Regions from separate parts of the Bacillus sp. PK5-006 genome, predicted to be linked through region 2. Evidence: riboswitches for the same ligand, from Rfam matches in the RefSeq annotation. Region 2 holds a riboswitch; the other holds the start of a gene.
The links. A riboswitch is a leader RNA that binds a small molecule or an ion and turns the genes downstream of it on or off. The one in region 2 is predicted to bind glycine.
Positions count from the first base shown of each region.

Region 1: linked by a shared signal. The riboswitch ahead of gcvT (glycine cleavage system aminomethyltransferase GcvT) and the one ahead of M1D84_RS00495 (amino acid permease) in region 2 are both predicted to bind glycine.

Region 1 is NZ_CP096414.1:1,465,643-1,472,603, reverse strand. Features, by position in the region: gene gcvPB (aminomethyl-transferring glycine dehydrogenase subunit GcvPB) at 1-288, opposite strand, end outside; gene gcvPA (aminomethyl-transferring glycine dehydrogenase subunit GcvPA) at 281-1,627, opposite strand; gene gcvT (glycine cleavage system aminomethyltransferase GcvT) at 1,644-2,741, opposite strand; glycine riboswitch at 2,845-2,939, opposite strand; glycine riboswitch at 2,943-3,049, opposite strand; gene M1D84_RS07615 (DEAD/DEAH box helicase) at 3,303-4,973, shown strand; gene M1D84_RS07610 (YqhG family protein) at 4,988-5,785, shown strand; gene M1D84_RS07605 (anti-repressor SinI family protein) at 5,967-6,131, shown strand; gene sinR (transcriptional regulator SinR) at 6,165-6,500, shown strand; gene tasA (biofilm matrix protein TasA) at 6,568-6,961, opposite strand, start outside.
Region 2 is NZ_CP096414.1:97,114-104,074, forward strand. Features, by position in the region: gene M1D84_RS00480 (shikimate dehydrogenase) at 1-465, opposite strand, end outside; gene M1D84_RS00485 (MFS transporter) at 484-1,665, opposite strand; gene M1D84_RS00490 (LacI family DNA-binding transcriptional regulator) at 2,111-3,130, opposite strand; glycine riboswitch at 3,395-3,474, shown strand; gene M1D84_RS00495 (amino acid permease) at 3,639-4,985, shown strand; gene M1D84_RS00500 (DUF3169 family protein) at 5,033-5,713, opposite strand; gene M1D84_RS00505 (helix-turn-helix transcriptional regulator) at 5,710-5,916, opposite strand; gene M1D84_RS00510 (NUDIX hydrolase) at 6,087-6,710, shown strand; gene M1D84_RS00515 (DUF4188 domain-containing protein) at 6,722-6,961, opposite strand, start outside.

The sequences.
Region 1 (6,961 bases), 1.4 Mb from region 2:
CGCAAGGCGTGCAACCTTTTCATTAATCTTTGGATTATATTTCATCGTGCATGAGCCAAGAGGATAAAATCCGGAATCAACCCCATGATTGCGTCTTGATAATGCTGTATAATGACGCATAATATCAAGCTCAGATACTTCAGGAAGCTCAGCATCCTCATCACGGATGTACGTCTCATCAAATAAAGACGGGATCTCCTGTTCAGGTACATCTAAATCAGGCAGGCTGTACCCTATTCTTCCTTCTTTAGATAATTCAAAAATAAGCGGCTGATCTTGTTTATTCATGGCGATCCCCCAATTCCTTGATAAACGTATCAATTTCTTCTTTTGTTCTTAGCTCTGTCACGGCTACAAGCATGTGCTGCTGAAGCTCTGGGTAGTCTAGCCCCAAGTCGTAGCCGCCGATGATTCCTTTTTCAAGCAATCGTTTATTGGCTTCTTTCACAGGCTCCTGTAACTTGATCACAAATTCATTAAAATGAGCCCCTTCTACATCCGCCTGCAGTCCATATTTTTCTGCCTGCGTCTTGGCATAATGGGCTTTTTGCACGTTTTGATAGGCGATATCTTTTATGCCTGTTTTCCCTAGTGCCGTCATGGCAACAGAAGCAGCTAATGCATTTAATGCTTGGTTTGAGCAAATATTTGACGTCGCTTTATCTCTTCGAATGTGCTGCTCACGCGCTTGAAGGGTCAGAACAAATCCACGAACACCATTTTCATCTTCTGTCTGCCCGACTAAACGACCTGGCACTTTTCTCATCAACTTTTTCGTCACAGCAAAATATCCGCAGTGAGGTCCGCCAAATGCAGCCGGGATGCCGAACGGCTGCGCATCACCAACGACAATATCTGCCCCGAGTTTTCCAGGCGGCGTCAATAGTCCGAGTGCGAGGGGATTGCTAGAGACAATGAATAGGCTTTTTCCTTTATGTGCAATGGGTTCAATGTCTTTTAACGGCTCGACTACACCAAAAAAGTTTGGATATTGCACGAGAACTGCTGCTGTATCATCGCAGACCGCTTTTTCCAATGCAGCTAGATCTGTCTGCCCTTTTTTCGCAGGCACTTCAACAACTTCAATGTTTTGTCCTTTGGCGTATGTTTTCAGCACCGCTCTTGATTCAGGGTGAACCGTTTCAGAAACAACCACTTTTTTCTTCTTTGTGTGTCCCGCAGCGAGCATTGCCGCTTCAGCCAGTGCCGTCCCGCCATCATACATCGAGGAGTTGGCAAGATCCATACCAGTCAGCTCAGCAATCATTGTTTGAAATTCAAAGATCGCTTGCAATTCACCTTGCGAAATCTCCGGCTGATAAGGTGTATACGCTGTATAAAATTCAGAGCGTGAGATCACATGATCGACAATGACAGGCTGGTAATGATCATATACACCTGCACCAAGAAACGATGCATAGGAAACTGTATCCTTATTCTTTGCAGCTAGTCGGGATAATTCCCTGACAAGCGCTGTTTCAGATGCGGCTTCTTTGATGTTGTATGCTCCTTTGAATCTAACTTTCTCTGGGATATCTGAAAAAAGCTCATCAATCGACTGAACGCCGATGACATCCAGCATTTCTTTTTGATCTTGCTCTGTTTGCGGCAAATACCTGTGCTTCATCCTCTATTCCCCCTCGTTATTTGGCTCTTTTATAAAATGGTGTTGCGACGATTTTGGCTTTTAGACGTTTTTTGCGAACTTGTACTTCCACCTCTGATCCAAGCTCCGCCTCTGAGGTTTCGATCAAAGCAAGCCCGACATTTTTCTTTAATGTTGGGGATTGAGTGCCCGTTGTGACAATCCCAACCTGCTTTTCTCCTGAAAAGACTGGATAATCTGTACGCGGAATCCCTTTATCAATCATTTCAATGCCGACAAGCTTTCGCTTCAGTCCCTCTTCTTTTTGTTTTTTAAGTGCTGCTTTTCCGATAAAATCAGCTTCTTTATCCGTTTTGACAGCAAAACCAATTCCGCCTTCTAATGGAGAGATATCCTTTGTCAGCTCCTGGCCATAAAGCGGAAGTCTTGCTTCAAATCTTAAGGTGTCACGTGCACCGAGTCCGCATGGAATGAGTCCTTTCGGCTGCCCCGCTTCTAATAAAGCTGACCAAAGGTGGACCGCATCTTCTGACTGGCAGTAGATTTCAAAGCCATCTTCCCCTGTGTAGCCTGTTCTGGAAACGAGCACTTCTTTATTTGCGACCTCAGCTTTTGATAAAAACGTAAATGGCTTAAGCGATGTCACCTCTTCACCCGCCACCTCTTTGATGATGTCAGCTGCAAGAGGTCCTTGAAGCGCTAGCAAGGCGATTTGATCAGACATATTTTTGATCAATACATCATCCTTCTCTTGGTGCTTCAAAAGCCAATCCACGTCTTTATCGATATTTGATGCATTGATGACAAGCAAATAGTGATTCTTTTCTTTTTGGTAGACGAGCAGGTCATCTACCGTTCCGCCATCTTCATAACACATGGCTGTATATAGTGCCTTACCGTCTGTCAGCTTAGACACATCATTGGTTAATAACCTTTGTAAAAATGGAAGGGCATCTTGACCTTTGACGTCCACCTCACCCATGTGAGACACATCAAAAAGCCCTGCTTTTGTTCGAACAGCTTCATGTTCTTCTTTAATGGAAGAAAATTGGACAGGCAATTCCCAGCCCCCGAAGTCAATGGTTTTTGCGCCAAACGTTTCATACGCATGAAAAAGCGGTGTTCGTTTCAACATCAATCGTTTCCCCCTTTTTTCTCACAGTGCAAATGCAAGCTGAATTTTCAGAAAAAAATCACAGCAAAAAAGGACAGAGCGCTCCCTTTTATCAAAAAGAAGTCTCTGTCCTTGCACCTGAAAGTTTACAGCACAATATCATTGTGCGTTTTCCCCTTTGGTGGTTTGCTAAAACCCTTAAGCAAACACTCTCCAGAGTTGCGTCCGGTAAGAGTACTTTTGCCTGAGAGATTCACTGAATCATTCAGCTTGCTCCTTCGGCGCCTGCCAGTGCAAAATAACCGCCAAGTCTCTCCCCATACCATCATCCGCTCATATTTTTCACATTTATTGGACATACTATCAAAATGGGTGACTTATTTTCTAGATCACTTATCAACATCCTACCATTAGAAATGGATGAAGAGCAACAGAAAAATCATTAACATTTTTAAAATAACCCTTCGATATCGTTCGCTTTTATTCATATATCTAGTCTTTTAGAGACCTCCAAAAAAATGAAGCGTTTAAAAACAGAACAATTTTATCAGATCCTACTAGAAAGAAAGGCAGGCGACCACATTGAATATTCAAACGATTTTTGATCAGGAATGGGCAAATGAATTTCAGCAGCGGCTTTCAGCAGACGGCCCTTGGGCAAACTGGGATATGTATCGTTTAGCGACGCAGGTTCAAAAAGTCACAGCCATTGATTCATTCGAGGGACTGCAAGCTCCCGCGCACCTGCCTGCATTCACACCTTTAAAGCACCAGCTCGAAGTAGCCAGAAGAGTCGTAGAAGAAATGAATGGGAAAGCCATTCTAGCAGATGAAGTGGGACTTGGAAAAACCGTAGAAGCAGGACTCATTATCAAAGAATACATGATTCGTGGACTTGCCAAAAAGATTCTCATTCTCGTCCCCGCCTCCCTTGTGTCTCAGTGGGTACAGGAGCTGCGGACGAAATTTTATATTGATGCTGTTGAACAAAAAAAGAGCTATGTGTGGGAACAGTGTGACGTTGTCGTTTCCTCTATTGACACAGCCAAAAGACAGCCGCATCGAGACACGATTTTATCGATTGCCTACGATATGGTCATTATCGATGAAGCACACAAACTGAAAAACAATAAAACGAAAAACTATGAATTTGTGAGAAACCTGAATAAGAAGTTCTGCCTGCTGCTGACAGCCACACCTATTCAAAACCGGATCGGAGAAATATTTAATCTTGTTTCCCTTCTGAAGCCAGGCCACCTAGGAAATGAACATCAATTTAAAGATATCTTTGCCAAAAAGGACTTGCAGCTTGAAGACCATGACCGATTAAAACAGCTCGTCAATAAAGTGATGATTCGAAACCGAAGACAAGACACAGGCATCGAGTGGACAAAACGGCATGTCAAAACGATTTCCATTGATTTCTCTCCGACAGAACAAGCATTGTATGATGAAATCTGCAAGCTGAAAGAGAATCCGTCTTATACAAAGCATATGTTTTCCATTATGACCTTGGAACGAGAATGCTGTTCAAGCCGTGAAGCAGTTTATATGACGATTAAAAAAATGCAGGAAGAAGAAAAGCATATTCTCGGATCTTCTGCTATAACGCAAATCATGGAGAAAATCAATCAAGTGAAGCAAAACTCAAAGGCGCTTGAAGTGGTCAAACTCATTCAGCAATTAAATGAGAAGGTCATTATTTTCACCGAATACCGCGCCACACAAATTTATTTACAATGGTTTCTACAGCAAAATGGCATCAGCTCCGTGCCATTTCGGGGCGGCTTTAAGCGGGGCAAAAAAGATTGGATGAAAGATTTATTCAGAGAACGGGCGCAAGTGTTAATTGCGACAGAAGCTGGCGGCGAAGGGATCAACCTTCAGTTTTGTAACCAAATCATTAACTACGACCTCCCGTGGAACCCGATGCGTTTAGAACAGAGAATTGGACGTATCCACCGCCTTGGCCAAGAGCGAGATGTCCACATTTACAATATGGCAACGAGCGGAACAGTTGAAGAGCATATTTTAAAGCTTCTATATGAAAAAATTCAGCTGTTTGAAAACGTCATAGGCGATTTAGATGATATTTTAACAAGAATTGATATTAAAGATGTCGAAACAGAATTGCATCAAATCCTCTTCCAGCATGAACCAGGCGGAGACATGAAAAAGAAATTAACCCAGTTTGCTTCTTATTTAACTGAAGCACAAACACCACTTTTAGAAAAAAGACAGCAAGGCTCATAAAGGAGAGTTGATCAATGGAGCAGCATGACATTCACACCTTTCTTCTCCGTTTTTTCAAGGCGAATCAATGCAGCATATTAGAAGAAAGTGCAGGACATATGACCGTACAGCTGACAATTGAAATGGATAAATTGATTATGAACCGTCCTTTTTATTGGCACTGGCTTGAAAAAACTGGCGGTGTACCTGAACCGCGGCAATTGACTTTCATCACAGATCAAAAAAAAGCGGGTGATACGATCAGTGGTGAATTTATCCATTTCGGCTCCCCTCGGTTATTTCAAATATTTGAAGCGGTCAAAGAGCAGGGCCGTTTTATCCGGCTTTATGAACGAGTCAGCCCGCTCACGAACAACCAGATCGCCCTTGAGCCATGGCTTGGTCTCAATGTAAAAATTTCTTACCTTGCAGACCGGAAGAAGGATAAGCTTTTATCATTAGGCCTTCATCTCATTCGCGGAGAAGTCATTGAACAATTTCAAGAGAAGCTGGAAGCTCGTGAGCTGTCGTCTCAAATTCCCGATTATTGCTTTACGATGAGCACAATGATTAAGCCAGAGAGCGGAATCAAACGGCTCTACAGCCTTATGGAGCATTATGCCCATGAGGAGCCGGACGACTGGGCAGTGCGCGCCGTTCAAAAATGGAAGGAAGACTTCGAACTTTTAAACCAATTTTATGAAGGGACTTCAGACACATCTGTAGAATATGAAATAGAAAGACAAGCACTCAAAACTTTATACGAACCAAAAATCAGTCTTACGATTGAAAATGGCGGACTTTTTTACTTACAGCAAAAAAGAGGAGGTTGACTCATGGTCCCCTCCCTTTTATGTGACATACAATTTTCGATCAGTCTAAAGCTAAGTTTGTCTGTTTGTATTGGGCGGAAACATGACGCAAGCAAACTATGAGGTCTTACCACCTATGTCTTTCCATTTCATGCGTTAAGTGCCTGAAATACATGATTCAGTATTTTAGGAGGGTATTTGTATGGAAAAGAAAACGAACAAATTAGACAGTGAATGGGTTCAATTATTACGCGAAGCTCGCAAGGCAGGACTAACAGTTGAAGAAGTCCGTCATTTCCTCAAATCAAATGAAAAGTCCTCTGAGTCTCCCCCTCTGGTAAGAAGTCATTCTATCAAACCTTTCTGAATGTGCTATAATATCGAAAGGAAGGTGATGACATTGATTGGCCAGCGTATTAAACAATACCGCAATGAAAAAGGCTACTCACTATCAGAACTGGCCGAAAAGGCTGGGGTAGCGAAGTCTTATTTAAGCTCAATAGAAAGAAACTTGCAAACAAACCCCTCCATTCAATTTCTTGAAAAAGTCTCCGCTGTTCTGGACGTCTCGGTTCATACACTTTTAAACGAAAAAGATGAAACCGAATACGATGGTCAATTAGATAGTGAATGGGAAAAACTAGTTCGAGATGCAATGACATCAGGGGTTTCGAAAAAGCAATTTCGTGAATTTTTAGATTATCAAATCTGGAGAAAAAAGCAAGAAGAGGAGTAAAGCGCACGTTTTAGCGCATACTCCTCCAATTGCTATGCAGACCTTGATATCAGCCTAAAGACTGGCTTTATTTTTTATCTTCGCTGTGTGCTTTTTCGTTTTCTTTCACGTAGCCTTTTTCATCCGTATGCTTTTTTGGATTGATCGTTAAACCATTCCACTGAGTCGCTTCGAAGGAAAGATCAATTTGAATCGCATCGCCTTGGTATTTATTTTGGATATAGTGACCAGCTTTATCCTTCGTCTGGTCATTGATAAATTCAATGATCATTTCCATTTTATCGTAATCAAACGGATTCTTTGGAATGCCGTCATACTCTGGAGCCACTGTTCCATCAACAGTTGCTACATTAATTTTCCCACTTTCATGTAAAAACTTCTCATCGACGGCATGACGAAGCTTTTCAAATGCGGTCTGATCCTGTTTTGACGTTAATTGATGCAAGTCAAGCAGGTTTGCA
Region 2 (6,961 bases):
ACGGATGCCTGACTGTGCAAGCTGAATCGCAATCGGAGTCGCAGCGCCGCCAGAGCCAACAAGTGTGACTTTTTTGCCGGCTAATTCAACGCCATGTTCAATTAAGTTTCTCACATATCCAAGACCATCTGTGTTGTAGCCGATGAGCTTACCATCTTTGTTTACTACAGTGTTACTTGCACGTGTATATCTTGCAGAATCATCTAGTTCGTCTAAGTAATCTAGTACTTTCATTTTGTTCGGCATAGAGACGTTAAATCCAGCTGCACCCATTGCTTTCATACCGTTTACGGCTGCTTCTAGTTCATCATTCCCTACTTCAAATGCGAGGTAAGCATAGTTGATACCTGTTAGTGTATAGCCAAGGTTATGCATACGTGGTGAAAGGCTGTGTCCGATTGGTGTAGCAAGAAGGCCGACTAATTTTGTTTTTCCATCAATATTTCGTTCATGTATGTTTGTCATGATTGACATCTCCTTTAATTATCTAAATAATTTTTTCATGCGTCCAAGAACAAAGACCGCTAGTAATACGCTAATAACCGCAATGATCATATCGAAAAATAACGTCATTTTAATATCGTACGAGCTGACCAATCCACTTGTAATGAGCGGCACGAGAATAAACGCTGAGCTTGCCGCAATGTTGACGTAGGATGAAGCTGTTGCTTTGTTTGTCGGGAACAATTTCATCATAATACTCATCGCCAGCTGGAAGATTCCCGCTGTAAATAGTCCTAAGAAGAAGGTGCTGACAATGACAATGCTGTACGTTTCGATTTGGAAAAGTGAAAGCATTGCAAGGAACGCCCCAATTGGATAAATGATCGCCACCATAATCGGTGAAATGAATTTATCTAAGACGATCGAAAGCAATAGAACAGATACCAGTGCACCAATACTAAAATAAGAAAGAAGCTGTGTGGCTTGTTCTGTGCCAAGTCCGATTAATTTCAACCCCAGCTGCGGAAGCCATGTCTGCCATACGACAAACAATGCAGTCGATGTGAATCCCATCAGTACAACAGCTAAGCCTTCGCCAAGCATTTTTGGTTCTTTCTTCAGCTGATCCTGTACGGGAAGAGCGTCTTGTGAAGAAACTTGCTTATGGTTCGGGAATGGCATAAAGATTAAGTAAATCCCTACGAGTAAATAAAGAAGCCCTAGTCCAAAGAACGCCCAGCCCCAGAAGATGTCATGTGCCACTAGGAATGCCAAGATAAATGGAAGAACAGTCGCCCCAATGGATACAGATGCTTTTACTAAAACAGAAGCCGAACTTGCTTTTTTAGGAAATGACTCTGACAAAGCAGGATAGGTTCCTGAATCAAGCAGTGAGTTGGCAATACCTGCTGAAATCGCAAAGATAAATGCCAGTGTATAACTTGTGGTCGTTGGAATACCGATTAAGAATAATAAGTAAAGAAAATTTCCTGTAATAATGACAGGCTTACGTCCCCAGCTGTCGGCTAACCGGCCTGAGAAAAAGAGCGCAATGAGTTTACCAATTCCGATCGCAGATACAAGCAAGCTGATTTTCGGAATATCTACATGGTAGCGTTCAGATAAGCTGTCCATGTTGGAAGCTACAATAATGTTGATCATGCCAAGCATGAAGTAATTTAAATACATGCCAAGTGACGATTTTATATAAGGATTTTTCATGTTCCCACTCCTATATTTGAAACCCCTTTAAGGTCAAATTCTTTGTATACCCTTTGTTATTGTTTCCTTCAAAATGAATAATATGAAGCCCATCACAACACCCCTTATGTGATTGATGAAAAAATAATGAATATTCATCTGTTCTTCAATCAAGTATATCGTTCTACTAAAATGCAAAAAATAATAACAGCCTTGGTTAGGAAGTGAAACTTCATGATTTGATCAGAATCATAAAAAATCACTTTTAACTGTTTTTTGATAGAAATAATAATATGACGAAATAGGTATAACGATATACTAAAAGAAGCAACGAGATAAATATACTCCTGCATTTTAAATGTGTCAAGTTTATGACTTTGTGATTTAAAAAAAGAAAAATGAAACAAAGAAATAGTTGACTTGATCAATAAAAAAAGAGAATTGCTGCACACAATTCTCTTTTTCATCATGATGGAGAGGTTTCTCTAATATGAAGTTGGGGCTTTAAAATCAATCGCTGCAGCTCTTCATCCTGTTCGTTCATTTTATGATATAAAAGGTTCGCTGCTTTTACCCCGATGGATCGGGGGAAGGAGGAAACAGTGGTGAGCGGCGGATGGTACATTTCCGCTTCAGGAACATTATCGAATCCAACGACATCGATATCTTCACCAGGCTGAATGCCCCGTGCTGACAGTGCTTGAATGACCCCAAATGCGACTAAGTCACTGAAACAAAAAATAGCAGTAGGGGGCTCAGGCTGATCCATCACTTGGGCGAGTGCTTCTTTCCCGCCTTCGCGAGTAGGTACTATATCAATAATAAGCGATTCATCAATCGTCACATTTTCTTCGTCATGAGCTCTTTTGAAACCTTTCATCCGCTCAATCCAAGTCGAAGAGGTCTTAATGCCGCCTAAAAAAGCGATTCGGCGATGTCCCTTTTGAAGAAGATGATGAACTGCCATCCAAGTACCTTGTTCATAATCAACACCGACATAATCACATTGCACGTCTGATAATTCACGATTTGCCAGTACTTTTGGGGTGCGAATTTGATTTAATTGTTTGACCGTTCGAGCAGAACTTTTCGAAGCTGGGTTTAAAATAATCCCGCCTACACGATGCTCTACCATAGTGGAAATGAGCCGCTCCTGTTTATCAACACTGTCAAAGGTTGTACCAAGTAAAACAGTATAGCCCAGTGATTCAAGTGTGGTCTGTACGCCAATTAAAAACTCCGAAATAAAGGTGTTAGAAATATCCGTCACAATCACACCAACGATATTTGAGCTTTTTGACCGCATGTTAGCAGCAACGCGGTCGTATACGTATCCTAAGTCCTCCATGGATTGCAGTACTTTGTTTCGAGTGGCTTCAGAGATTCTAGGATTATTTCGAACAACGAGTGATGCCGTTGAAGTCGAGACACCGGCATGCTTGGCGACTTCCTGTAATGTAACACGCTGTTTGTTCATTTTTTTCATTTATCTTCACCAACTTCCATGGATTGCTTAACTTTGTTCATGATCAAGAGGAATTTCTCCATCAAACGAGCCGAACATCTTTTGATTTATTATACATGAATCAGGGGGGATTGATGAAGTGAAGACATATGCGTACCGCCGTAAATCATAAAAGATTACCATTGACAGCTTTCTGAATGAGGCGTAAAATATGAAATTATTCAGAAATAGCAACATTTTAATTAAATAACGAAGGCTATGAATGCTGTGGGTCACACTATAGCAGGAGCAGCTTCTGGAGAGACCGCATGTGTGTGCGGCGCCGAAGGGTTCACAATCTCAGGCAAAAGGACAGAAGAGTACGAAATATTGTATTTGTGGTGCATGGATGATGCCGTGTATGACTTTTCTCTATTTTGCTATTCTTTTATGACCGTGAGATTGGAGCGCATCCAATCTCTTTTTTTATGGACTTTTTTAAAGGGTTCATTATTTCAGTATAAGATCGTGTCGTAGGAGGGTGTTAGCATTGGCACAACAAGAATTAAAACGAGATTTATCAAACCGTCATGTGCAATTGATTGCCATTGGCGGAACCATTGGAACAGGGTTGTTTTTAGGATCTGGAAAAGCTATTCAATTGGCAGGTCCTTCAATCATTTTTGCTTATTTAATTGTCGGGATGGCTATCTTTTTTGTCATGAGGGCACTCGGAGAATTGCTTTTATCGAAGGCGGGCTATCAGTCATTAACCGATATTGCGGAGGACTATCTCGGCCCGTGGGCATCCTTTGTAACAGGGTGGACGTATTGGTTTTGCTGGATTATGACAGCGATGGCGGATGTCATTGCGGTCGGGGTGTACGTACAGTATTGGTTTGACATCCCGCAGTGGATTCCTGCCATCATTTGTTTGTTGATTTTACTAGGGTTGAATTTGTTAACGGTAAAGCTTTTCGGAGAAATGGAATTTTGGTTTGCACTCATTAAAGTAATTACGATTCTATTATTGATCGGGGTTGGAATGGTTCTTTTAATCATTGGTTTTCAAACAGATGCTGGACCGGTGACAGTAACGAATTTATGGTCTCATGGCGGGTTATTCCCGAATGGTGTCACAGGTTTCTTATTGTCATTCCAGATGGTGATTTTTGCGTATGTGGGAGTTGAACTGGTCGGTGTGTCCGCAGCAGAAACAGCCAATCCGCAAAAAAACATCCCTTCTGCGATTAATAAGATTCCATTAAGAATCCTATTTTTCTATGTGGGTGCGATCTTTGTTTTATTATGTATCAACCCATGGACTGAGCTCAGTGCATCAGAAAGTCCTTTTGTGAAAACCTTTGGACTCATTGGGATACCAGTAGCAGCAGGGCTCATCAACTTTGTCGTCCTGACATCTGCGGCATCAGCTTGTAATAGCGGCATGTTCTCGACGAGCCGCATTCTGTATAATCTCAGTCATCAAAAGCAGGGGCCAGCTTCCTTTGGACGTTTGAACAAGAATGCTGTCCCAAGTAATGCCCTGTTTGTTTCGACGATTGTGGTATCGGTTGGAGCTCTTTTAAGCAAGCTGATTCCCGAACAAGCCTTTGGTATTGTGACAACGATCAGTGCCATTTGTTTCATTTGGGTATGGAGTATTATTTTAATTTGTCATTTGAAATATAAAAAAACAAAGCCTGAACTGCATGCAGCATCTACCTTTAAAGCACCGTTCACCCCTTTTGTGAATATATGTGTTTTGGTTCTCTTCGCTGCGATTCTAGTGATCATGCTGTTTGCAGATGCAACACGCCCCGCGCTCTTATTAACGCCGGTCTGGTTTTGTTTCTTACTATTGATCTATGCACGAAAGAAACGTTGCGCGTCATAATGAACGGAAAAAGCACAGCCTTTGCATGAGGCTGTGCTTTTGTTCATTTAACGATTTCTAATCTTTAGCACATAATTTGCATTCAAAATGATCAAAACAACCCCAATGACCATGATTGAGAACAGCTGAGAGTGATTGGCTCCAAGGGAATACACAATCAAAATAAACATGGCGCTGGTCAATAGGATATTCATCATTTGATACGTATGAAACAGTCCGCCAAGCATCACATGCTTTTCGCCTTCGTCCGAAATGGCGAGCAGCTTTTTACTGTAGTCTTTGTCAGATAGACTTGGCAGGTTCCGATTAGGGTAGACAAGCTTTAGAACAGATATCGATATATATGAACTGATAACGGTGACGATAAATAAAGCAGCATTGACGAGAATCAGCCAGAGTGGCTGCTCGGTGACGATCGCGATACCGATGGCAACAATGGAAAAAATGGTACTTACAGTATTGGCTAAAGTCAAATCAGTAAAGGTCCGATATTGTTTTGCTTCCAGTTCATCCTCCTCATCTCCAGAAACCGAAAGAGATACCCTTTTTTTCATACGTGAAATCCCTGAAAAACAATAAATAATCAATAAAATCGTCAATCCACTGATGACAAGAGTCGCTTCAAATGCAACATCAAGAAGTGTCATCTCAAATTCAGCTGCCAGCAGACAGTAAGCGCCGAGAAAGCCAAGGAGAGCACCTAAGAGCATTTTGTATACAGTTTTCATGAGAGTTCATCCTCCTCGAATAGAAAAATACGTTCAATGGGTTCCTGAAAAATTCGTGAAAGCTTAACCGCGAGCAAGAGAGACGGCATTAACTCATCTCGTTCCATTAAGCTGATGGTCTGACGAGAGACCTTTGCACGCTTTGCCAGCTCAGTTTGGTTTAAACCATCACGCGCACGAAGCTCTTTTAACCGATTTTTCATTCTGTCACCTCAATTTTGCTTGAAATCTTTCCTTGATTGTAAAGCATTATATTCATTTTGACAAGTAAAGTTGTCAAAATGATAAAAATAATTGTCAGAAGGATCATCTTTATTCAAAAGGAGAACCATGATACGCTAAAGGAAAGAGAAACAGAAAACAGGTGATGTCCGTGTTCATTGATCAATTAAAAAATGACTTACATCAATCACAGCCGTTGTTCATTGGAGAAGAGACAGCGTTCAAAGCAGCAGTCCTTATCCCTTTGGTGCAAGTAAATGGAGAATGGCATATATTATTTGAGGTACGATCGCTCACCATGAGAAAACAGCCGGGGGATATTAGCTTTCCTGGGGGCAAGCTTGACGGCAGCGAAACTGCACAGGAAGCTGCACTGCGAGAAACACATGAAGAGCTTGGCATTCCGCCAGAATCGGTCGAGATCCTTGGACAGCTTAGTCCTTATATCGCTTCTCCATCCTTCGTGGTATACCCATATGTTGGTATCATTGATAAGCAAAAAGTGAAACACTCCTTTAATCAAGAAGAAGTAGAGGAGACTTTTACCGTGCCTCTATCATGGCTCAGCCAATATGAGCCATACTTACATCATGTATCCGTTCAGCCAACACCAGGCGAGGACTTCCCTTATGAAAAAATCATGAATGGTGAAAAATACAGCTGGGGAAGCCGTTCGATTGAGGAATGGTTTTATGATTACGAAAACTACACCATATGGGGATTAACAGCCCGCATATTAAAGCATTTTGTGACCGTTGCAAAAAGAAATTCCTAGAGAATCGCTCTCTAGGAATTTGTTGTATTCAGACGTTCCTTCGCTGTTTGTTGTCCTTTACTTATTGAAATAGGGGATTTCGCTTGGCCCAGTCCGTAGGAAGGCATGTTCACGTAGATGGATTCATACGACCCGGCTTGTATTTGGTACGTTTCATGATAAATTCCGACCGCGTCATTATTTCGTGCTCTTTGGTTAAATTCTTTCCAAGCAGCCAAATGCTTCTCCATCTTGGCATAGGCAAGGAGGTC